2 regions of the Pseudonocardia aurantiaca genome follow, and region 2 is predicted to be linked to the other one. Evidence: riboswitches for the same ligand, from Rfam matches in the RefSeq annotation. Region 2 holds a riboswitch; the other holds the start of a gene.
What was found. A riboswitch is a leader RNA that binds a small molecule or an ion and turns the genes downstream of it on or off. The one in region 2 is predicted to bind thiamine pyrophosphate.
Positions count from the first base shown of each region.

Region 1 (11,161 bases), on a different contig from region 2:
GCGGGCACGTACGTGCTCGACCGCACGCGCTTCGGCCGGCACGTCTACGCCGTGGGCGGCAACCGCGAAGCGGCGCGCCGGGCCGGCATCAACGTGGTGCGCATCCGGGCTGCGGTGTTCGTCATCTCGGCCGCGTTCGCGGCGGTCGGCGCGATCGTCTACTCGTCGAAGGTCGGCTCGGTGTCGCCGAGCGCCGGTGGCGGCAACACGCTGCTCTTCGCTGTCGGAGCCGCGGTCATCGGCGGCACGTCGCTGTTCGGTGGCCGTGGGCGGATCAGCAACGCGGTGATCGGTGGCGCCGTGCTCGCCACCGTGAACAACGGCCTCGGCCTGCTCGGCCAGCCCGCGTCGGTCGTGTTCCTCGTCAACGGTGTCGTGCTGCTGATGGCGGCCGGCGTGGACGTGCTCTCCCGGCGGCGCTCGGCGGTCGCCGGCAGGTGAGTCGCACCTGGGGGGGTGAGGGTGGCGGCGGTTCGCCCGCCGCCACCGCGGGCGCCCGGCCCGACGAGGCCCGGCGGCACAACCGTGCCGCCCTGCTGCGCAGGCTGCACGTGGAGGGGCCCTGCACGCGGGCGACCCTCGCGTCCGAGTTGGGCCTCAACCGCAGCACGATCAAGGCCGTCGTCGACGGGCTGGCGGAAGCCGGGGTCGTCACCGAGGCGGTGCCAACCCAGCGCAACGGGGCCGGTCGGCCCTCGCTCATGGTGCTCCCCGAGCCGTCCTCCGCCGTCGTACTGGCCGTTGACGTGCGTGTCGAGCAGGTCGCGATGTCGATGGTCGGCATCGGCGGGCAGGTGCTCGGCAGGCACAGCTGGAACCTCCACCACCGCACCCGCACGCCGGGCGAGGTGATCACCCACGTCGCCGAGTCGGCCCAGCTGCTCTCCGATGAGCTCGCGGTCACCGCACTCGGCGCCGGGGTGTCCGTGCCGGGTGTGGTGCGGCGCGACGACGGGTTCGTGCACGAGGCACCCAACCTCGGCTGGAAGGACATCGCGCTCGGCACGCGCCTGGCGTCGGTGCTGCGGATGCCGGTGCAGGTGGCCAACGACGCCGAGCTGGGCGCGCTCGCCGAGCACGTCCGGGGCGACGCCCGCGGCGTCGACGACCTCGTGTACATCTCCGCCGACCGCGGCGTCGGCGGCGGGGTGATCGCGGGCGGGCGACCGCTGCGCGGCACCCGCGGGTACGTCGGCGAGATCGGGCACATCATGGTGCGGCCCGGCGGGCGGCCCTGCTACTGCGGCTCCCGGGGGTGCTGGGAGACCGAGGTGGGGGAGGCCGCGGTCTGCCGGGCGCTGGGCCTGCCGGAGACCACCCCGCGCGGGGTGGTCGTGGCCGAGCTGCGATCGCTCGCCACGGCCCCGCTGCCCGGCCCGCTCGACGAGTTCGCCGACTGGCTCGGCACGGGGCTCGTCACAGTGGTGAACGTGATGGCCCCCGAGCTGGTGGTGCTCGGCGACCTCTTCACCGCGCTCCCACCCGCCGTCGTCGACCACGTGCGGGCCGTCGTGCACGAGCGCAGCCTGGTGAGCCGCGCGGTCGGCGGCACGCGGATCGTCACCAGCCCGCTGGGCCGGGACGCCAAGGTGGTGGGCGCGGCCGAGCTGGCGTTCGAGCCGGTGCTGGGCGCGGTCTGACTGCGGCTGCTCACTCGTCATGGGGGCGGCGTCGAAGGATCGAGCGCAGTCTCCGCAGTCCCGGCCGGAGACCCGGGAACGTGGTGGTGGGTTCCCGGTGCAACGACGTCGGTCCCTCGAGCCTCACCGCGCAGGCCGGGCAGGGTCTGCCGCTCGGCTCGCTCATGGGGGCCGGGGTGATCAGCCGGCCGCAGACCGCACGAACCAGATGACCGTCCAAGCGGTTCGCCGCGTGGACGTCGAACACCTGGTGGGTGAGCCCGGCGCCGAACTGTTCGGTGACGGGGGTCGCGTAATGCCAGTACACGACTCAGCCCGCCGCCTGCTGAGATGCCTGCGCGCGTCGGGCCCGGATCGCGCAGTCGTGAAGCCTGCACGGCCACCGCAGGCGGCCAGTCTGCGCCCCGCCCGAGCAGACCCTGCACCGCCCGGTGCCGTCGTCGATCGGATCAGTGTCCGCCGTTGCCACGTCTGTGCCCTTCCACGGAGCGGGTCTCTCACGTCGGGGTTGCGCCCCAGACGCTGTGCACAGATTCGGGCGAGCGCGGGCTGGTGAACATCCCGTAGCAAGGCGAACCCTTTTGGTGACTCCGCCTCCGGCCGGGAGTAGCGTTTCCGGCCATGACGGCCCGGTCGGCCCGCCGCCAGGAACAGCTCGAACGAGCCGCATCCCTCCGGGCCGAAGGTCGCACGTGGATCGCGATCGGTACCGCGCTCCAGGACCGCTACGGCCTCAAGGCGCTGGTCGCCATGCGCCTCGCCCACGGGTGGGGACAGGCAGACGCAGCCGCGGCATGGACCGCTGCGTGGCCCGATGATCCGAAGAACTTCAAGACGTTCTCGTCCTGGGAGAACTGGCCCGGCCCCACCGGGCACGCACCGTCCCTCGCCGTGCTCGATCGCCTCGCCCAGCTCTACCAGTGCAACGTGGCCGATCTTCTTTCTCGTTGGGGTGAGCACCGGTCTGCGGACGACTACGAGTCAGCCGAGGCAGGGGACGCCGAGTCGGGAACGCTGGCGTGGCAGGTCGGTCACCTCGAACTCGACGAGTTGTCCCGCAGCATGGATCACTGGGCTGAGCGCCTGCCCAGAGAGCAGCGGCGCGCGTTGCTCCTCAAGCTGAGCACCGCCACAGCGGTGGCCGCGGGCCGGTCCAGCACAACTCCAGTGGCGGCAATGGGAACTGGCCCGAAGCCGTCCGAGCTGGCCGGGCTCTGGCGCAGCAGCTATCGCTTCTTCAGCACCGGCCGTGCCGAGGAGTTCGAGGGCAGCCACCGGGTCCGCTTGCGTTCCGAGGGAGACCGGTTGACCGGACGGAGCGAGCCGAACGGCACCGGAATGATCGAGCTGGACCTGCGGACCGACGGCCTGCTCGTCACCGGCTCGTGGACCGAACGAACGGCCACCGACGGCTACTACCGAGGAGCGGTGTACCACGGGATCATGCAGCTCGTGCTCGACCCGGCAGGCCGCTCGATGACCGGCCGATGGCTTGGCCCGGACAAGGAGTTCGCCATCAACTCCGGCGACTGGATGTTGACCCGCGCTTGACCGGGGCCCGGCCGGATCTCGCTGGTACCGCCCCTCAGCGGCGCCGCACCTCCAGGCCGACGTCGCGGCCGCTCACCGAGGTCAGGGTCACCGCCAGCCCGCCGACCACCCCGGTCTGGCCGACGGCCAGCCGCGCCTGCTCGCCGCGCGCCGAGACCGTCACGTTGGCCGGCTCGATCGGCGCCACCCGCAGGCTCCGCTCGAAGGTGCCGAACTCGACGTCGACGGTCTGCTCGCCGGTGAGGCTGATCGTGCAGCTGCTGCCCGAGCAGCGGCTGGAGCGGGACGATCCGGTGCACGCCGTCGCGGCGAGCAGGGCGGACAGGGCGATCAGGATGATCAGGACACGACGCACGGGGGAGTGCTCGGCGCCGACGCCGCGGGCGTTTCACGGCCCGACCCGGGGGACGATGCTCGGGCGGGCCTGAACTCCCACCAGGCTCTGCACACACGGACGCGTCCAGTTGCGGCGCCCTGCCCGTGAGGTTCGCACCAGAGCTGTTGATCTTGCTTCTAACAGCTCTGATGTTCATCTCACGGGCGTCCCGGTGCGCATGTGTGTGCAGAGCCTGGGTGCCGGACCATCCGCTGGAGCTCCCGGGGCTGCCAAGCGTGGCGGTGGCTGCGTGGCACGTGCCGAAGTGAAGGTCTATCCTTTTCCCGACCCGCGGGAGCCCTCGTTCCGAGGCTGAGAGGGCGGCAGGACCGGCCGCCGACCGTTCGAACCTGACCCGGTTAATTCCGGCGTAGGGAGGAACATGAGTTCCCTTCGTGTACCCCGCGTACTGGCCGTCCTAGGCGCCGTCCTGGCGTTCGTGCTCGCCGGCTGCTCCGCGGGCGGGACCGGTAACGGCGGAGGCGCGGGCCGGCCGATCCGCGTCGCCCTCGACTGGACGCCCAACACCAACCACACCGGGCTGTTCGTCGCGCAGCAGGAGGGCTGGTTCCGCCAGGCCGGGCTGGACGTGCAGTTCCTCCCGTACAACAACACCTCGCCGGACACGCTCGTCTCGTCCGGAGCGGCCGACTTCGGCATCTCCTTCCAGGACTCGTTCACCTTCTCCAAGGCCGCCGGTGCGGACATCACGTCGGTGATGGCCGTGCTGCAACACTGGGCCACGGAGATCGCCGTCCGCGCCGACCGCACCGACATCACCTCACCGCGCGACCTCGACGGCAAGACCTACGGCGGGTTCGGCGCGGCCTACGAGGGGCCGAAGATGCGGGCCGTCATCAAGGACGCGGGCGGCACCGGCACCTTCTCCACCGTGGTGCTGGGCACGGCGGCCTACGAGGCGCTGTACGCGGGCCAGGTCGACTTCACCGAGCCGTTCGTGGCGTGGGAGGGCATCGAGGCCGGGATGCGCGGGCAGCCGCTCAAGACCTTCGCCTACACCGACTACGGCTTCCCGGACGCCTATAACGTCCTGCTCATCGGCAACAGCCCGTGGCTGCAGGCCAACCCGGACGCCGCGGCGCGGTTCGTGCAGGCCGCGCAGCGCGGCTACCAGCTCGCCGCCGACGACCCCGCCCTTGGCGCGAAACTTCTCACCGACGCGAACCCCGGAGCGTTCACCGAGCCGGAGCTCGTGACACGCAGCCAGGAGATGCTGAGCGCGCAGTTCCTGCGTGACGAGTCGGGGCGCGTCGGCGTGCAGACGCCGGAGAAGTGGGCGGGCTACTCGGGCTGGGTGTTCGACTCCGGGGCCCTCACCGGCCCGGACGGCCGCCCGCTCACCCAGCGGCCCGACTTCTCCACCTGGTTCACCAACGACTACCTCGCCCCGGTCTCCTGACCATGGTGCGGACCCTGCGCCGGGTGGCGCCGCCGCTGCTGCTCGTGGCCGTCGCGCTGGTGGCCTGGCAGTGGTACGTCACGGCTGCCGGGGTGCGGCCGCAGGTGCTGCCCTCGCCTCTGCGGGTGGTGGAGCAGGGCTGGGCGTTCCGCGACCAGATCTGGGCCAACACCGTGCCGACGCTGCAGGTGACCGCCGTCGGGTTCTCGGTGTCGCTGGTGCTCGGCTGGGCACTCGCGATCGCCGTGGACTTCTCCCCGTGGCTGCGGCGCGCGCTCATGCCGCTGCTCGTTGCGTCGCAGACGCTGCCGATCATCGCGATCGCCCCACTGCTGATCATCTGGTTCGGGTTCGGGCTGCTCCCGAAAGTCGTGGTGATCACGCTCGTCACGTTCTTCCCGGTGGCGGTCGGGCTCATCGAGGGGTTCGCGGCCACCGACCGGCAGGCCACCAACCTGCTGCGCAGCATGGGCGCATCCCGCTGGAAGCAGTTCCGCTACGTGCGCCTGCCCGGTGCGCTGCCCCGCTTCTTCACGTCGCTGCGAATCGGCATCACCTACGCCGTGACCGGCGCGATCTTCGCGGAGTACGTCGGCGCGACGGCCGGGCTGGGCATCTTCATGAGCCTGCAGCGCAACTCCTTCCGTACCGACCTGGTGCTCGCCGCGGTCGTCGTGACGGCGCTGCTGTCGGTGGCGCTGTTCGCGCTGACGTACGCGGTGGAACGGCTCGTCGTGCCGTGGCGCACCCGCGAGAGCAACTCGGAGTCGAGCGATGTCTGAGGGAAAGCTGGTCCTCGACGGACTCCACAAGACCTACCCCGGGCTCCCGGTGCTCGACGGGGTGGCGTTCGACGTGGCGCCGGGGGAGTTCGTCTCGGTGATCGGGCCGAGTGGGTGCGGCAAGTCCACGCTCTTCGACGTGATCGCCGGGCTGGAGCGCCCCGACGCCGGGCGCGTGATCGTCGACGGCGAGGACACCACCGGGCGCGTCGAACCCTTCGCGTACATGCCGCAGCGGGACCTGCTGTTCCCGTGGCGCACGGTGCTCGACAACACGACCCTCGGCCTCGAGGTGGCCGGGATGTCGAAGAAGGCGGCGCGGGAGCGGGCCCGGCCCCTGTTCGCGCCGTTCGGGCTGGCCGGCTTCGAGACGGCCCGCCCGCACGAGCTGTCGGGAGGGATGCGGCAGCGGGCCGCGCTGCTACGCACGGTCGTGCAGGACCGGGCGGTGCTCCTGCTCGACGAGCCGTTCGGCGCGCTGGACTCGCTCACCCGCACCGACATGCAGACGTGGCTCGAAGGCGTCCGCGCCGGCTACGGCTGGACCGTTCTGCTGATCACCCACGACATCCGGGAGGCGGTGTTCCTCTCCGACCGCGTGGTGGTGCTCGCGCCGCGGCCCACGTACGTGCAGCAGGAGGTGCTGGTCGACCTGCCGCGCCCGCGCACCGTGGAGATGATCACCTCGGCCCGGTTCGCCGCGGTGGAGGAGGAGTTGTTGGCCGCGTTGCGCGGATCCGGGTTGCGCGGATCCGGAAGGAAGCCCCCGCGAGCCGATTAGCAATGCTTTGCGAATTACGGCGGCGCTGAATCAGGCCGAAATTGCCGACCCCGCGATGACAAACCGATCCGCGTCGGACGTATTCGCCATGTCCTCCTGGAGGGCGACCGTGTACGGGTGCTTGGGGCCGTACAGCACGGAGGCGTCGACGGCCGCGCGCTCGAACGTGGCGGCCGCGTCTCTCTCCCGGCCGAGCACGGCCTGGCACGCCCCGACGTTGCCACGCAGCGCGATTGTGTGCCCGTCGCGGGGGCCGTGGACCTGCTCAGAGTCGTTCAACGCCGCTTTCAGAAGGGTGAGCGCCGACTCGACGTCGCCCGTGGCGCCGCGCGCGAGCGCCATGCCCATGCGCGAGGTGAGGGTGTCGGGGTGGGCCGGGCCGAGGGTGCGCCTGCGTTCGGCCGTGACACGGCCGGACAGCGCAAGCGCGTCGTCCAGATTGCCCGCCAACCGATAGGCCGTTGCGAGGGCGTCGGCGGCGGTGAGGGTGCGCGGGTCGTCGTCACCGAAGACCCTGACGCGATCGGAGAGGTTGGCGCTGAGCAGGTCGATTCCCATGCGGAACTGCCCGGCGGCCGTGCACGTGACGCCCAGGTTGCCCGCGACGGTAAGGGTGTCCGGGTGGTCCGGGCCGAGTGTGGCCCGGCAGCCCTCGAGCGCCTGCTCGAACAGCGGCACGGCCTCGTCGTGGCGACCGGCCGCGGATCGTGCGACCGCGTCGGAGTGCCGCGCGGCCAGATCCTGGACGCCTTCCTGGAGGCGTGCAGCGCTGCCGCGACCCTCGCGTGACCACCACGCCATCACACCACCCCCCGAAGAGCACAGTGCAGTTTCCACGGAAAATACCGGACAATCGCAACCAGCGGGGACATCCTGTGAGCCGTTCGGCAGGCGGTACCAGGGATTTCGCGGAATTGTCACGGGTGGTGCGTGCGCGATGACGAAGGGTTGTCCGTAGCATCGGGGAGTGCGATTGACCCGGAGCGCGCGTAAGCACGGCATCGCGCCTGACGAGATCCGGCGCGTGCTCGCGGCGCCGCTTCGCACCGTGGCGCAGGGCGAGGTCGAACTGCACATCGGCCTCACGGCGCGACGCGACCTGCTGGAGGTGGTGGTCGCGCCCGGCGACCCCGTTGTCGTGCTCCACGCCATGCGGCTGCGGCCGTCGAACTACTGCTGGCTCACCGACCCGGTCGACGCCTCCCGAGCGCGGTTGGAGTCTTAGAGTCGCCGCATGGCCTCATCCACCCGACGCGCAGACGTCCTCGCCGCCACACCCACCCTGCTCGACGCCGACGGCGAGCTGGATGCGCGCGCGAACAAAGCGTTGCTCAGCGGATTGGCCGGGCGCGTCGACGCGGTGTTCGTCGCAGGCACCACGGGGGAGTTTCCCGGGCTGGGTCTTCCCGAGCGCTCCCGGCTTCTCGGTATCGCGCTCGACGCGTTCGGGCCGGAGCAGGTGGTGGTCCACGTCGGCGCCGCCGCCACCCGGGACGCCGTCGCGCTCGCCCGCGACGCGGTGGCGGCGGGCGCGCGACGGCTCGCCGTGATCACGCCCTATTTCCTGGCGGTTGACGCGACGGCGGTCAGCAGGCACTTCAGCGCCGTCGCGGAGGTCGCCGACGGCGCCCGCGTGTACGGCTACCTGTTCCCGGAACGCACCGGGGTGCCCGCCGACGCCGCTGGGTTCGCGGCTCTCGCAGCCGAGATCGGGCTCGCCGGCGCCAAGCTGAGCGGCTCGGTCGCCGACCGCCTGCCGGACTTCGTCGCCGCGCTGCCGGAAGACGCCGTGCTGTGGGCCGGGGCGGACACGGAGCTCCCGGCCGTGGCACGGGCAGGCGGGCGGGGTGTGGTGGCGTCGCTGGCGTCGGTGTTCCCGGAGCCCTTCGCCGCGCTCGCCGACGCCCTCGCGGCCGGCGACGCGGAGGCCGAGCGGGCGGCTCAGGCCGGGGCGGACGAGGTGAAGGCCGCGCTCGGCGGCGGCATCGCCGGGCTCAAGTACGCGCTGGAGCTGATGGGTGTGGGCACGGCGACGATGCGGATGCCCACGCCCGGCCTCACAGCGGAGACGCGGGAAAGCATCGCCCGGCTGGTGGCCCGGCGGACAGGCTGACGTTTCGGGCGCGGGATCAGCCCGCCAGAACCACGATCAGCGTGCGGGGGCCGTGCACGCCCTCCACGCGTTCCAGCTCGATGTCGCTCGTGGCCGACGGCCCGCTCACGAACGTGATCGGCCGGCGCGGGTCGAGCGCCGCGAGCAGTTCCGGCACCGTCTGCACGACCTGCTCGGCGCGCACGACGCAGACGTGCACGTCGGGCACGAGGGTGATCGCGCGCCTGCCCTGGTCGGGTGATCCGTCGAGGGCGATGGTGCCGGTGGTCGCGCAGGCCGCGGCGCACGCGGTGACCACCGCGGCGGAGGTGTCCAGCTCGGCGGGGGAGAGGGACCCGTCGTCGGGCGCCCAGTCGGGTCCGTCGGCCCGCCACTCGGCCGGCAGCTCCGGCGCCGCCACCACCCGGCCCGGGAACGCCACCAGCGCCGTGGCCACCGCGGCCGCCACCCCGTCGGCGGGGGCGTCGATCACGGTGGCCTTGTAGTCGACGAGCCGGTCACGGAACAGCTCGATCAGCGCCGGGTGGCCGGGCGGGTGCTCGCCCTTGCGGTGGTAGTCGCGCGGCACGTCCGGCGGCGCCGGGTGCCCGGCCGCGGCGTTGGCCGCCCTGATCCGGCCGAGCATCTCGTCACGAGCGGTTGTCACGTTCGCCCCTTTCGCGGGCCCACCATTCCCGGAAGGTCTTGGCCGGGGGACGAGGGGCGTCGCGGCTCGCCGTCCACGCCGAGAGCGGCGGCGGGAGCGCGGAGATCCGGCCACTCTTCCGCCCGAGCAGCCGCCCGGCCCGCGACGCCTTCTCCGCCGCGGCGAACCGTTTGGGATCGGCCATCACCCAGGCGGCCGCCGCCATCACCACGGCCTCCGGGGTGGGCACGCGCCGCTTCCGCTGCTCGTCCACGTGCCTGGCCCGCAGCTTCACCAGCAGCGACGGGATGTCGATGCGCACCGGGCAGGCGTCGAAACACGCCCCGCACAGGCTCGAGGCATAGGGCAGGGACGCGTTGTCCTCGACCCCCGTGAGCTGCGGCGAGAGCACGGCGCCGATCGGCCCGGGGTACACCGACCCGTAGGCGTGCCCGCCGGTGCGCTCGTAGACGGGGCAGACGTTGAGGCAGGCGGAACACTTGATGCAGTGCAATGCGCTGCGGCCCAGCTCGTCGGCGAGCGCGGCGGTGCGGCCGTTGTCGAGCAGCACGAGGTGGAACGCCTGCGGCCCGTCGCCGGGCGTCACACCCGTCCACGCCGATGTGTAGGGGTTCATCCGCTCGCCGGTGGAGGAGCGCGGCAGGAGCTGGAGGAACACCTCGAGGTCCTGCCAGGTGGGCACGACCTTCTCGATGCCCATCACGGTGATCAGCGTCTCGGGCAGCGTGAGGCACATACGCCCGTTGCCCTCGGACTCGACGACGAGCAGCGTGCCGGTGTCGGCGACCCCGAAGTTGGCGCCGGAGATCGCGACCTTCGCGCGCAGGAACCGCTCGCGCAGGTGGGCGCGGGCGGCCATGGCGAGCCGGCGCGGCTCGGCGGTCAGCCCGGGGTCGACGTCCGGCATCGTGCGCAGGAAGATCTCGCGGATCTCCGCTCGGTTGCGGTGGATGGCGGGTACGAGGATATGGCTGGGCTGGTCGCCGCCGAGCTGGACGATGAGCTCGGCGAGGTCGGTCTCGTGGGCCGCGATGCCCGCGGCCTCGAGCGCCTCGTTGAGCCCGATCTCCTGCGTGGCCATCGACTTGACCTTGACGACCTCCCGCTCGCCGGTCTCCTGGACCAGCCGCGTGACGATCGAGTTGGCCTCGTTCGCGTCCCGGGCCCAGTGCACGACGCCGCCGCGGGCAGTGACCGACCGCTCCAGCCGCTCCAGGTTCTCGTCGAGCCGGGCCATCGTCGCCGCCTTCAGGGCGGAGCCGGCGAGCCGCAGCTGCTCCCAGTCGTCCAGCTCGGCGACGACGGACGCGCGCTTGCTGCGGATGGTCCGGGTGGCGTGGCCGAGGTTGCGGCGCAGCTGAGAGTCCGCCAGCGCCTGTCGCGCGGCGTCCGGGAACGACTTCTCGCCGCGTAGGTGCCCGACGCCGCGGGGGGCCGGCACCCCGAGGAAGGTGGTCATCGCGTCGCCTCGCTGGGTCGGGCCCGCCCTGGTTGCAGCAGAGCGATCTTGCTGCAACGTGCCGGCGTGAAAGTGGCTTTGCTTCCATTCGGCGGAACGTTCACGACGTGCTCGCCAGGATCTCGGCCAGGTGGACCGTGCGGGTGCCGCTCCGCAGCCGGGAGAGGCCGCCGCCGATGTGCATCAGGCACGACGAGTCGCCCGCCGAGACGACCTCGGCGCCGGTGTCGAGCACGTTGCGCATCTTGTCCGCGAGCATCGCCGTGGAGGTGTCGGCGTTCTTCAGCGCGAACGTGCCGCCGAACCCGCAGCACTGGTCGGCCTCGGGTAGCGGCATGAGCGTCATGCCCCGCACGTGGCGCAGCAGCCGCAGCGGCTTGTCGTCGACCCGCA
Region 1 covers NZ_BAAAJG010000015.1:213,057-224,217, forward strand. Annotated here, with positions in the region: gene ABD143_RS23215 (sugar ABC transporter permease) at 1-441, shown strand, start outside; gene ABD143_RS23220 (ROK family protein) at 438-1,640, shown strand; gene ABD143_RS23225 (hypothetical protein) at 2,262-3,191, shown strand; gene ABD143_RS23230 (hypothetical protein) at 3,226-3,546, opposite strand; TPP riboswitch at 3,849-3,961, shown strand; gene ABD143_RS23235 (ABC transporter substrate-binding protein) at 3,950-4,987, shown strand; gene ABD143_RS23240 (ABC transporter permease) at 4,990-5,769, shown strand; gene ABD143_RS23245 (ABC transporter ATP-binding protein) at 5,762-6,550, shown strand; gene ABD143_RS23250 (tetratricopeptide repeat protein) at 6,581-7,351, opposite strand; gene ABD143_RS23255 (hypothetical protein) at 7,518-7,775, shown strand; gene ABD143_RS23260 (dihydrodipicolinate synthase family protein) at 7,785-8,663, shown strand; gene ABD143_RS23265 (LutC/YkgG family protein) at 8,680-9,309, opposite strand; gene ABD143_RS23270 (LutB/LldF family L-lactate oxidation iron-sulfur protein) at 9,293-10,768, opposite strand; gene ABD143_RS23275 ((Fe-S)-binding protein) at 10,869-11,161, opposite strand, start outside.
Region 1: linked by a shared signal. The riboswitch ahead of ABD143_RS23235 (ABC transporter substrate-binding protein) and the one ahead of thiC (phosphomethylpyrimidine synthase ThiC) in region 2 are both predicted to bind thiamine pyrophosphate.

Region 2 (11,161 bases):
GTGGCGGCGGCGCTGCTGGCCGAGCTACACGCCGCGGAACGCGCGGCGGCGGCCCAGGACGCACTCGCCGAGGTTCCGGCGGCTGTGGCCGACGTGCTCGCCGCCCTCCCGCCGGCCGACGCCCGGGCGGTGGCCGCCGCTGACCGGCCCGCGATCCCGGTCGGCGCCCGGTTCCCGCGGGGTGCCCTGGTGGCGGCTGCGGCGGCTCTGGCGGCGGGATGGGCCGCGAGCGGTCTGCTGCTCGGCGCGTCCGGCGCGGCGACGGTGCTCCTCGCGGGTGCCGCCGCGGTGGCCGGGGCGTTTGCGCTGGTCCCGGGCCTGCGTCAGCTGGTGCGGCAGCGGGGCCCGCCGCTGGTGGCGGCGGTCGTGCGGGTCGTCCGGGGTGCGCTGGTGGCCGGGGCGATCGCGGTCGCCGTGCTGACCGGGCTCGCGCCCGCGGCCGCCGCTGACGGCCCGGCCACCACAACCGAGGTTGTGGTGGCGCGGGGCGACTCGCTGTGGACGCTGCGCGGCGGCGCGGCGGGCGTCGAGGCGATCGTCGAGCTGAACCCCGGCCGGTTCCCGACCCTCGCGAGCCGTGACTTGCTCCACCCGGGCGGGCGGCTCGTGGTCCCGGCGGAGCAGACGGCGCCGGAGGTCACAGCGCCGCCGGAGGTCACAGCGCCGCCGGAGGTCACAGCGCCGCCTGAGGTGACCGCTCCGCATGAGGTGACCGCTCCGGCGGAGGAGACGGCCTCGCCCGAGGTGCAGCCATCGCCCGAGGTCACGGCGCCGCCGGTGACGGAGACCGGCGCCGAGGGTGGGCCGCGCTGGCTTACCTGGCTCGGCGGCGGGCTGGGTGTCGCCGGGCTGGTGGGGCTGCTGCGTCGGCGGGCTGCCCTCAAGCGGCAGCGGGTGTGGGCGGCGAAGGTCGCCGCCTGGGACGAGATCGGCGTCGCGGCCGCGCCCGCCGCTGGGTCGGACGTGCGGCTGGGCCACGTGCTGCAGTGGGTGTTCGGCGCGCTCGTCACCGGGCGTCCGGTCGCGGGGCTGCGCGACCTGGGCCACGGCCGGGGGGCCGGGCCGGAGCTGGCGGCGCTGTCGGCGTACCTGGCCGGGCTCCCGGACCGCGGCGCCGTCGGCAGGCTCGTCGCGGAGTTCGTGACCGCTGGCCTGCTGCGGGTCGAACGTACCTCGGAGGGCCGGGTGCTCATGCCGGCCGGGGTGTTGGCGCAGATGTGGGCGCTGGCCCCGCCGGAGCTGCGCGCGGCGCTGGCCCGCGACCCCGTCGCGGTGCTGGGCGACGGCGCGCTCGCGGCGGACCCTGCGCAGCTCGCCGACGCCGTGCTCGGCGCGCTGCGGGAGGCGATCTGGGACCGCGCCGCCGTGCGCCCGGGGCTGCCGTTGCGGCTGCGCGGCGGCCGGGCCCGGCTGAAGGCGCTGTTCGCGGGTGTGCGGCCGCTGAGCCGGGAGGTCGACCGCATCGCGGCCGAACTGCGCACCCCGCGCCGTCAGCTCAAGGTGGCCGAGGGCCTCGTGGACCGGCTGCTCGCCGCGGGCCGGGCCCGTAACGAGGCGATCCGGGCGTTCGTCGCGGCCGACCTGGCCGCCGAGCGGGCGCCCGGTGACCAGGGCGCCGCGGCCGCGCTGGCGATGGCGCGCGCGGAGTTGCAGCGGGCCGAGCGCGCGCACCTCCGGCTGCTGGCCAAGCTCCCGGCGCACGTGCGGGACGCCGGGCCGGAACGGGCGGTGGCCCGGATCGCCGCCGAGATCCGCGACCTCGAACAGCAGATGGCGCGCGCTCAGGACGCGGAGCGGGTCGCCGCGCTGGCCGCGTCGAACGCCGCCGCGGTGGCGGGCTACACCCGCCGCCAGGTGGGGCCTGTCCGGGACGCGGCGCTGCTCGGCTGGGCGCGGTTCATGGCCCCGCTGGCCGGGCTGATGGGAGCGTTCCCCGGCCAGGCGGCGGGCGCGCCGATGATCGCCTCCGCCGACTTCGCCGCGTACTACGGGCAGCCGACGTCTTGGGTGACCGGGCAGTGGGCGGCGGGCACCACGGCGGCGTCCGGCGCGGGGCTGGCCGCGGCGCTGCTGGGCGACCGCCTGATCAAGAACATGGTCGCGGTGGTGGTGATGGGCGCCGCCGGGTCGGCCGCGCTGCTGGTGCTCGGGATGGTGCCCGCGGCGATGCTCTTCTTCCCGTCGGTGTTCGTGGTCGGGTCGATGGGGGTGGCCGGTGGCCTGGTGCGCGGCCGGATGGACCGCTACCACCCAGTCGCGCGTGAGCTGAAGGACGCCCGCGAAGCCAGGTACGAGACGGCGTTCAAGGCCGCCCAGTTCGTGCTGCCGGTGGCGATCGGGCAGGGCATGGCTGTCGTCGGGTTCCAGGTGACGATGCTGGGGCTCGCCGTGCTGGCCGCGGCGCTGACGGCAGGCGTGTGGCTGGTGCTGCGCGGCGAGGGCCGGGGCGCGCAGCCACGCGCGCCGCCCGCGGTGTGGTCGTCCGTGGTGGGCAGCCTGCGTCAGATGATCGGCACCCCGCACGGGCTGCTGCGGGCCGCGCTGTCGATCCCCCTGCTCACGGCCCTGACCGGGCTGTACGCCACCGCGCTCGGCGGGGCGATGGTCGACCAGCTCGTGCTGCTCAACGACCCCACGCAGGCGATGTTCGCGACGACCGCGGTCGGCGTGAGCGTGCTCGTCACGGTGCGCGGGCTGGCGACCATGTTCACCGGCTCGAGTTGGCCGAAGCTCAAGGCGCTGCTCGGCAGCCCCGGCGCGGTCGCCAAGGCGCTCGGGCGTGACGTGCAGGTCGGGCCGGTCAGCGAGGCCAGGGTGCTGCGCGGGGTGACGCTGCTGCCGGTGGTGCTCGCGCTTCCGGCGTTGTGGCTGGTGCTCACCCCGGGCCTGTGGCCGTTCGGGGCGCTGCTGACCACGGGCGCGGTGCTGGCCGGTTGGGCGCGGATGCCGCTGAACCGCTGGGTCGAGGGCGCCACCGGCGCGTCGCTGAACAACACCGCCAAGGCGGGCACCATCGCACTCGGCGGCGCGGTGTCCGCCGCCCTGCTCGGCCAGTTCTCCACGCAGGTCAGCGAGCGGGTGGCGGCCGGGCAGCCCTACGCCGACGTCGTCGCGGCCGGGAACCTGCGCCTGGCGCTGCTGGTGATCCCGGTGGTGGTCCTGCCCGCGCTGGTGGCCCACCTGATCGGGAAGCTGCGCGTCGGCACCCTCGACGAGCTGCGCACGGCGCTGGAGAACGCAGGAGCGAGCGAGGCCGTCGCCGCCGGGATCGGGGCGAAACTCGCCGCCCGCGGCCTCAACGACGTCGGCTCGGCGCGCGCCCTGTTCCTGAGCCCGGCCTGGCGGCCGTGGTTCGGGGCCGGGTGGCGGTTGGCGGCCCGCACCGCCCGTCAGGGTTCGGTCGACCTCACCCCGCAGGAACGGGAGTGGCTGGTCGCCGCGCTGGAGACGTTCGGCCCCTCTGGCCACGGCCCCGGACCCCGGGCCGCCCGGGTGCTGGTGCTCTTGCGCACCGCCCGGACTGTGGTGCTGCGGTGGTTCCGGCTCGCGGGGTTCACGGTGCTGGTTGCCGGGGGCATGACGGCGGTGGCGGCGCTGGTGCGCCCCGACTCTGCTGCGGCCGCGGCGCACGGCGCGGCTGCGGTGGCGCCGGGCTGGTGGGACGGCGCCGCCGGAACTGCGACGGCTGTCGGGGCCGTCCTGATCCTGGGAGCGGCCGTCGTCGCGAGGCACACGGTGGTGCGGGGCATCGAGCGCGCGTTCGGGGACGTCCAGGTCGGGCTCAAGGCGTGGCTGGACGACATCGATGAAGCCCGGTGGTACTTCGTCCACGAGGCGCCGGCGCACCGGCCCTACGCGTTGCGGTTGCTGGAGGACGCGGAAGCCGGCCTCCACCAGCTGGGTCGCCGGTTGTCGGCACCGGGTGGGTGGTTGCTGCCGCGTGGGCGCCGGTCCGCTCTAGCCGGTGCGGTGGCCGACGGGTTGGCGGAGATCGGCGTGGTGCGCCGCTTCCACGATTTTCTCGTGCTGGGCGAACGCGGCGTCGAGCCGGGCGCACAGTTCTGGGCGGCGGCCGTGCCGGTGCTCGCGGAACTCGACGTGATGGCGAGGGAGCCGGTGGGCCCCGGACAGATGCGTCGTCGCCTGCTGGACGTGCTGGCCCCCGCGTGGGCGCGAACGACGCCGGACGCGCAGCCGTGGGCGTTCCTCGACGCTCCGCCGCCAGGGATGCGGCATGACCGCCTCGACCGCCGTTCGTGGTCCGAGTGGAGTCGCCGGGGCCGGTTGAGCGTGCTGGTGGCGGCCCTGATCGAGCCTGAACTGGCCGCGCAGTACGCCCAGAAGCAACTGTTCCGGCATCTCTCCGCGGTGCTCGCCGAAGGGGTTGTCGAGCTGGAGTTCGTGCGCGCGGAGCGGGGGGACGTCGCGCCGGTCTTGGCGCCGCTGCTCGTCGTCGAGCTCGGACTGGAAGCCCTCGACCAACTCCTGTTCTGGGAGGTGCCCGCGCCAGAGGGCCTGCGTGCCCAGGTCGCGGCCGCGCGGGCCGTCCTGTGGAGCGCGACCTCCCCGGACGAGCCGTGACCACCGTCGCCGGGCGGAGAACCCGGCGGCCCCGCACCGATCGGGGCCCTGACGAACCGGCCCTGCCATTCACCCCACGTCCGAGCACAGCCCAGACCGCTCCCCGAGAAGAGAGATGAGATCGATGTTCGAGTCCCTGTTGTCCGACCACCAGACCGCCCACCTGCTGCGGACCAACCTCGAGGACGTGCGGGAGCCGCGGTTCCGCACGCTGCGCACAGCGCTGTCGTGGGCCGCCCCGGCCGCGGCGATGATCGCCGGAGCGTGGGCGGCCGGGGCGCTCCTGGCTGGGGCGACGCACCCCGTCGCCCCATACGTGCTGGTGGTGGGCGGCCTCGCGGCCGGGGTGGCTGCCTTCGGCGGAATGAACCTGTTCGAGCGGCTGGTCGGACCGTCTGGCGCGGCGATCGGCGTCGGCGTGGCGCTCCAGCTCGCACTACCGCCGTTGCTCGACGCCGGGATGCTCCCGGGCTGGGTGGTGCCGCTGGGCTGGCTGGCCACGGCGGTGCCGGCGGGAGTGGTCGTGCGGCGGGCGCACAACCGGCAGCCTCCCGTGATCAGGACGGCCCGGCCGGTGGTCCTGACGCGGGCGGAGCTGGACGCGCTGGTGGGCCCGGCGACCCGTGGTATCGGGTCCGCATCCGTGGCGGTGTCCGGCCGGTTCCGGCTGCGCGGCTGGCCGCGTACGGCGCTGCAGGCCGTCGAGTTGGGTGGGAACCCGCCGCCCGAGATCGACGCGGTGGTCAGCCTGCAGTCCTCGTCGGGCCGCGGCACCGGGTTCCTGATCCGGGACGACGGCACCACCGCGGACCTGGTGACGAACGAGCACCTGTTCCGGAAGTCGCGCACGGCGCGCGCCGGGATCGCGGGGACGGTCCGCCGGGCGATCCCGCTGCCGCGTCCGAACCCGGTGCGGTTCGCGGAACTGCTGGCCGACGCGGTGCCAGGGCTCAGCCGCGAGGAGCGATCGGCGCTGGCCGAGGAGACCGACCTGAGGGTCGTCCGCATCGACTCCCGCGGGCTCGCCGTTGCGCCGCTGCCGATCTCGACGGCCGCAGACGGCGACGAGGCCGTGCTGTCGGTCGGCTACCCGCTCGGCGGGATACCGCGGCTCGTGTGGCCCGCTAACCCGATGCCGGTGCCCGTGATCGGCATCGGCCGGCTGGCCCGGCGGGCTGGGCAGGCCGAGTTGTGGTCGCCGTGGCGGATCCAGCCAGGCAACTCGGGAGGACCGCTGCTGGTCAGGGAGCGGGGCGCGCTCCGCGTCGCGGCGGTGACCTACCTGCAGCACGCGTCGAGGCGGTCGCGGGGCGACGCCCCGCACATCTCCGCCTCGGTACTGCGCGCCTACCTGGCCGCGCTGGACGAGCACGGATGAGTGGCCGCCGGCAGCGCCGGCTCAGAGGAGTGCGTCGAGGTCGATCTTGGCCGGGAACGGCTCGGCTGCGGAGAAGGAGCCGGTCACGGCGCCCGCATCGGCGTAGCCGAACTCGCCGGCGAGGTGACAGGCCAGCAGCGAGACGGGCTCCGACACGTCGAGGATCCAGTAGTGCGCGATGCCCGCGTCGGCGTACTCGCCGCGTTTGTGGACGTGGTCCGTGCGCCGCGAACCGGGGGACAGCACTTCGACCACCACGAGCACCTCGGACGCCCGGATGACCCCGCCGTCACGGCGGGTGCGCAGCCGCGCCTCCCGGGACGCGACGATCACGTCGGGCCGCCGGACGGTGCCCGGCGCGTCCGCAGGGGCGAGTTGGAGGTCGACGTCCATGTCGAGGAGGACCTCGAACTCGGGCGGTAGCTGGCCGCGCAGCGCAACCCCCAGCTCGAAGGCAGCTCTGTTGTGGTCGGCAGCCGGACTCAGGGTCATGAGCAGTCGGCCTTGCACGAGCTCGCTGTAGCCGAGTTCGATCTCACGGATCTCGAGGTACTCGGCCACGGTCAGCAGATGGCGCGGGGCGACCGGCTGGATCGTCACGGCAACATCCTCACGTCATCGCCGAGGGTGGCACGTGCCACCGACGATCCTCGCAGCCACGCCGTGGGAACGATCCCGTGCTCAGTCGGCTGCCGGGCAGGATCGCCCGGCAGCCGGCGCGGCGCGATCAGCTGGAAACCGGCTCCAGGACGAACACGGGGATCTGCCGGTCGGTCTTCTTCTGGTAGTCGGCGTAGTCCGGGTAAGCGGCCACCGCGCGCTTCCACCAGTCGGCCTTCTCGTCGCCCGTGACCTCGCGGGCCCGGAAGTCCCTGGTGACCGTGCCGTCCTGCAGTTCGACGTGCGGCTCGGCCTTGACGTTGTAGTACCAGACCGGGTGCTTCGGCGCCCCACCGAGCGACGCGACGATCGCGTACAGCCCGTCGTGCTCCACGCGCATCAGCGGCACCTTGCGCAGCTTGCCGCTCTTCACGCCGCGCGTGGTCAGCAGGATGACCGCGCGGCCCTTGATGTCGACGCTCTCGGTCGTGCCGGTCTCGAAGATCTTCTCGGTCTGCTCGCGAACCCAGCCCTCTGGGCTCAGCTCGTACTCACCGTCAAGTGGCATGTCCCGATCCAACGCCGCAAAGCCGGCTCCTCTTCCCGCCCGACGTGGTGGCGCGGCGACCGGGGGCCGGGTTACGGTGACCGGTACGCGGGAGCTCGCAGCGAGCGGGCTGAGAGGGTGGCTGGCGCCGCCGACCGCATGAACCTGTCCGGGTAATTCCGGCGTAGGGAGGCGAAATGGGAGAACCCACGGTGGGCACGACTCCGCCCCGTGTCATGACGATTGCGGGCACCGACTCTGGCGGCGGCGCCGGTGTGGCCGCCGACCTGCGCGCACTGGCGGCGTGCGGCGTCCACGGCTGTGTGGCGGTCACGGCCGTCACCGTGCAGAACTCGCTCGGCGTGTCCGGTTTCCACGCGCTCCCGCCCGAGACCGTCGCGGCCCAGATCGAGACGGTCGCCACCGACATCGGGCTGGACGCCGCGAAGACCGGCATGCTCGCCAGCACCCCGATCATCCAGGCCATCGTGGGCGCGTGCGACGGGGTGGGGATCGGCGGCGACGGCCCCATTCCGTTCGTGGTCGACCCGGTCGCGGCGTCGATGCACGGTGACCCATTGCTCGCCGAGGACGCGCTCGAGGCCTACCGCGGCCTGCTGTTCCCGCGGGCCACCCTGATCACCCCGAACCTCGACGAGGTGCGGCTGCTGGCCGGAGTCGACGTGCACGACCGCGAAGCGCAGTACGACGCCGCCAAGGTGATGCACGGCTTCGGCTCGAAGTACGTGCTGGTCAAGGGCGGCCACCTGCGCGAGGACACCGAGTGGTGCGTCGACCTCCTGTACGACGGCCACACGTTCACCGAGCTGTCCGGCCCGCGCTTCGACACCGGCAACACCCACGGCGGAGGCGACAACATGGCCTCGGCCGCCGCCTCCGGGCTGGCGCGCGGGATGAGCGTGCCCGACGCAGTGGCGTTCGCGAAGCGGTACATCGTGGAGGCCGTCCGGCACTCCTACCCGCTCGGCGCCGGCCACGGACCGGTCTCGCCGCTCTGGACGGTGCGGCCGTGGTGGGAGGAGCCCACCCCCTGATCTCCCGGCCGTCCCGGCCGGTGAGCACAACTGGAATACGCGGGAGCTCGTGATGCAACGGGCTGAGAGGGCGGAGCACCGCCGACCGCAGAACCTGTCCGGGTAATGCCGGCGTAGGAAGGAAAGCCGATATGACGGCACTCGACGACCGTTCGGTCGCGCCCCAGGTCACCACGGGTCCCATCCGGGGCTCGCGCAAGGCGTACCTGGACGGCCCGGATGGTCTGCGCGTCCCGGTCCGCCGGATCGAGCTCAGCAACGGCGAGCACCACGACGTCTATGACACCTCGGGGCCCTACTCGGACGAGAACGCTGTGGTGGACGTCCGCGCGGGGCTGCCCCCGCTGCGCACGCCGTGGATCGACGCTCGGGAACCGGTGGCGGGCGCGGCCACCCAGCTGGCATGGGCCAGGTCCGGGATGATCACGCCGGAGATGCGGTTCATCGCGGTCCGGGAGGGCGTGGACGCGGAGCTGGTGCGCTCCGAGGTCGCGTGCGGCCGGGCGGTGATCCCGGCCAACCGGAACCACCCGGAGGCCGAGCCGATGGTGATCGGGCGCTCGTTCCTCGTGAAGATCAACGCCAACCTCGGCAACTCCGCCGTGACCTCCTCGATCGAGGAAGAGGTGGAGAAGATGGTGTGGGCCACCCGCTGGGGCGCCGACACCGTCATGGACCTCTCCACCGGCGCGAACATCCACGAGACCCGCGAGTGGATCCTGCGCAACTCGCCGGTGCCCATCGGCACGGTCCCGATCTACCAGGCGCTGGAGAAGGTGAAGGGCGACCCCACGAAGCTCTCATGGGACGTCTACCGCGACACCGTGGTGGAGCAGTGCGAGCAGGGCGTCGACTACATGACGGTGCACGCGGGCGTGCTGCTGCGGTATGTCCCGCTCACCGCGAAGCGGGTCACGGGGATCGTGTCCCGCGGCGGGTCGATCATGGCGGCGTGGTGCCTCGCGCACCACCGTGAGTCGTTCCTCTACACGCACTTCGCGGAGCTCTGCGACATCCTGCGCACCTACGACGTCACGTTCTCCCTCGGCGACGGGTTGCGGCCCGGCTCGATCGCCGACGCCAACGACGACGCCCAGCTCGCCGAGCTGCGCACGCTCGGGGAGCTGACGGCGATCGCCCGCTCCCGTGACGTGCAGGTGATGATCGAGGGCCCCGGCCACGTTCCGCTCCACAAGATCGCGGAGAACGTGCGGCTGGAGGAGGAATGGTGCGGCGAGGCGCCGTTCTACACGCTCGGCCCGCTCGCCACGGACATCGCGCCCGGCTACGACCACATCACCAGCGCCATCGGGGCCGCCACCATCGCCGCGCGCGGTACGGCCATGCTCTGCTACGTCACGCCGAAGGAGCACCTCGGCCTGCCGGACCGCGACGACGTCAAGACGGGCGTGATCACCTACAAGATCGCCGCGCACGCCGCCGACCTGGCCAAGGAGCACCCACGCGCCCAGGCCCGTGACGACGCGCTGTCGGCGGCGCGCTTCGAGTTCCGCTGGCTCGACCAGTTCCACCTGTCGCTCGACCCGGACACAGCGCTGGCGTTCCACGACGAGACGCTCCCGGCCGAGCCGGCCAAGAACGCGCACTTCTGCTCGATGTGCGGGCCGAAGTTCTGCTCGATGCGGATCACCCAGGACGTCCGCGACTACGCCGAGAAGCACGGCCTGACCAGCATCGAAGCGATCGAGGCCGGATTGTCGGAGAAGTCGACGGAGTTCGCGGAGAACGGCGGGAAGGTCTACCTGCCGGTGGTCGAGGGATAGCGTCGGGTTGCAGCAAGGTGGCTTGCGGGGGTGACCCGGATGCTCACGCCTGCCCCCGGTCGAGCCCGGCGCCTGCGCCGATCCTGTGGCGGGCCGCCGGGATGACCAGGGGAGTGCCGGTCTCCGGGTCGTCGATGACCCGGCATACCAGCCCGAACACCTCCTCCACCAGCTCGGCGGTGACGATCTCCCGCGGGTCGCCTGCGGCCACCACCCGTCCGTCGCGCATCGCGATGAGGTGCGTCGCGTAGCGGGCAGCGTGGTTGAGGTCGTGCAGCACCGCCACCAGCGTGCGGCCCTGCTCCTGGTGCAGCCGGGCGCAGAGATCGAGCACCTCGATCTGATGGGCGATGTCCAGGTAGGTGGTCGGCTCGTCCAGCAGCAGCAGGGGAGTCTGCTGGGCCAGCGCCATCGCGATCCAGACCCGCTGCCGCTGGCCGCCGGAGAGCTCGTCGACAGGGCGGTCGGCCAGGTCGGCGACCCCGGTGGCGGCCATCGACTCGGCGACCACCCGCTCGTCCTCGCGGGACCACTGGCGCAGCAGCCCCTGGTGCGGGTAGCGGCCGCGGGCGACCAACTCGGCGACGCCGATGCCGTCCGGCGCCACGGACGACTGCGGCAGCAGCCCGAGCGTACGGGCGACGGCGCGGGCCGGTCGCCGGTGGATGTCCGCACCGTCCAGCAGCACGGCCCCGGCGGTCGGCCGCAGCAGCCGGGCCAGCGCCCGCAGCAGCGTGGATTTCCCGCAGGCGTTCGGGCCGATGATGATGGTGAATGACCGGTCCGGCACGGTGACCGTGAGGTCCGTGGCGACGGTGTGCCGCTCGTAGGCGAGGGTCATGCCGTGCCCGCCGAGCCGCCAGGTCGTCATGGGAGTCGCTCCGTTCTCGTCACCAGGCGTGCCGGCCGTCTCGGCGCCGTCACAGCCGGCCCGCCCTGCGTTCGGTAGCGAGCAGCCAGATCAGATAGCCGCCGCCCAGCACGCCGGTCAGCGCGCCCACCGGCAGCTGGTGTCCGGCGACCGCTCGCTGCGCCACCTGGTCGGCGGCGACCAGTAGCACCGCACCCACCGCCATCGCCGGCAGCAGGTTCGGCCCGGGCGCCCGGGTCAGCCGCCGGGCCAGGTGCGGCGCGGTGAGCGCCACGAACGACACCGGCCCGGCGGCGGCCGCCGCGAGGGAGACCAGCAGCACCGCTGCGCCGAGCAGGAGCAGCC
Region 2 covers NZ_BAAAJG010000025.1:104,491-115,651, forward strand. Annotated here, with positions in the region: gene ABD143_RS29120 (preprotein translocase subunit SecA) at 1-4,581, shown strand, start outside; gene ABD143_RS29125 (S1 family peptidase) at 4,706-5,959, shown strand; gene ABD143_RS29130 (Uma2 family endonuclease) at 5,981-6,559, opposite strand; gene ABD143_RS29135 (nitroreductase family deazaflavin-dependent oxidoreductase) at 6,687-7,127, opposite strand; gene thiD (bifunctional hydroxymethylpyrimidine kinase/phosphomethylpyrimidine kinase) at 7,304-8,161, shown strand; TPP riboswitch at 8,191-8,298, shown strand; gene thiC (phosphomethylpyrimidine synthase ThiC) at 8,293-9,945, shown strand; gene ABD143_RS29150 (ABC transporter ATP-binding protein) at 9,989-10,816, opposite strand; gene ABD143_RS29155 (FecCD family ABC transporter permease) at 10,866-11,161, opposite strand, start outside.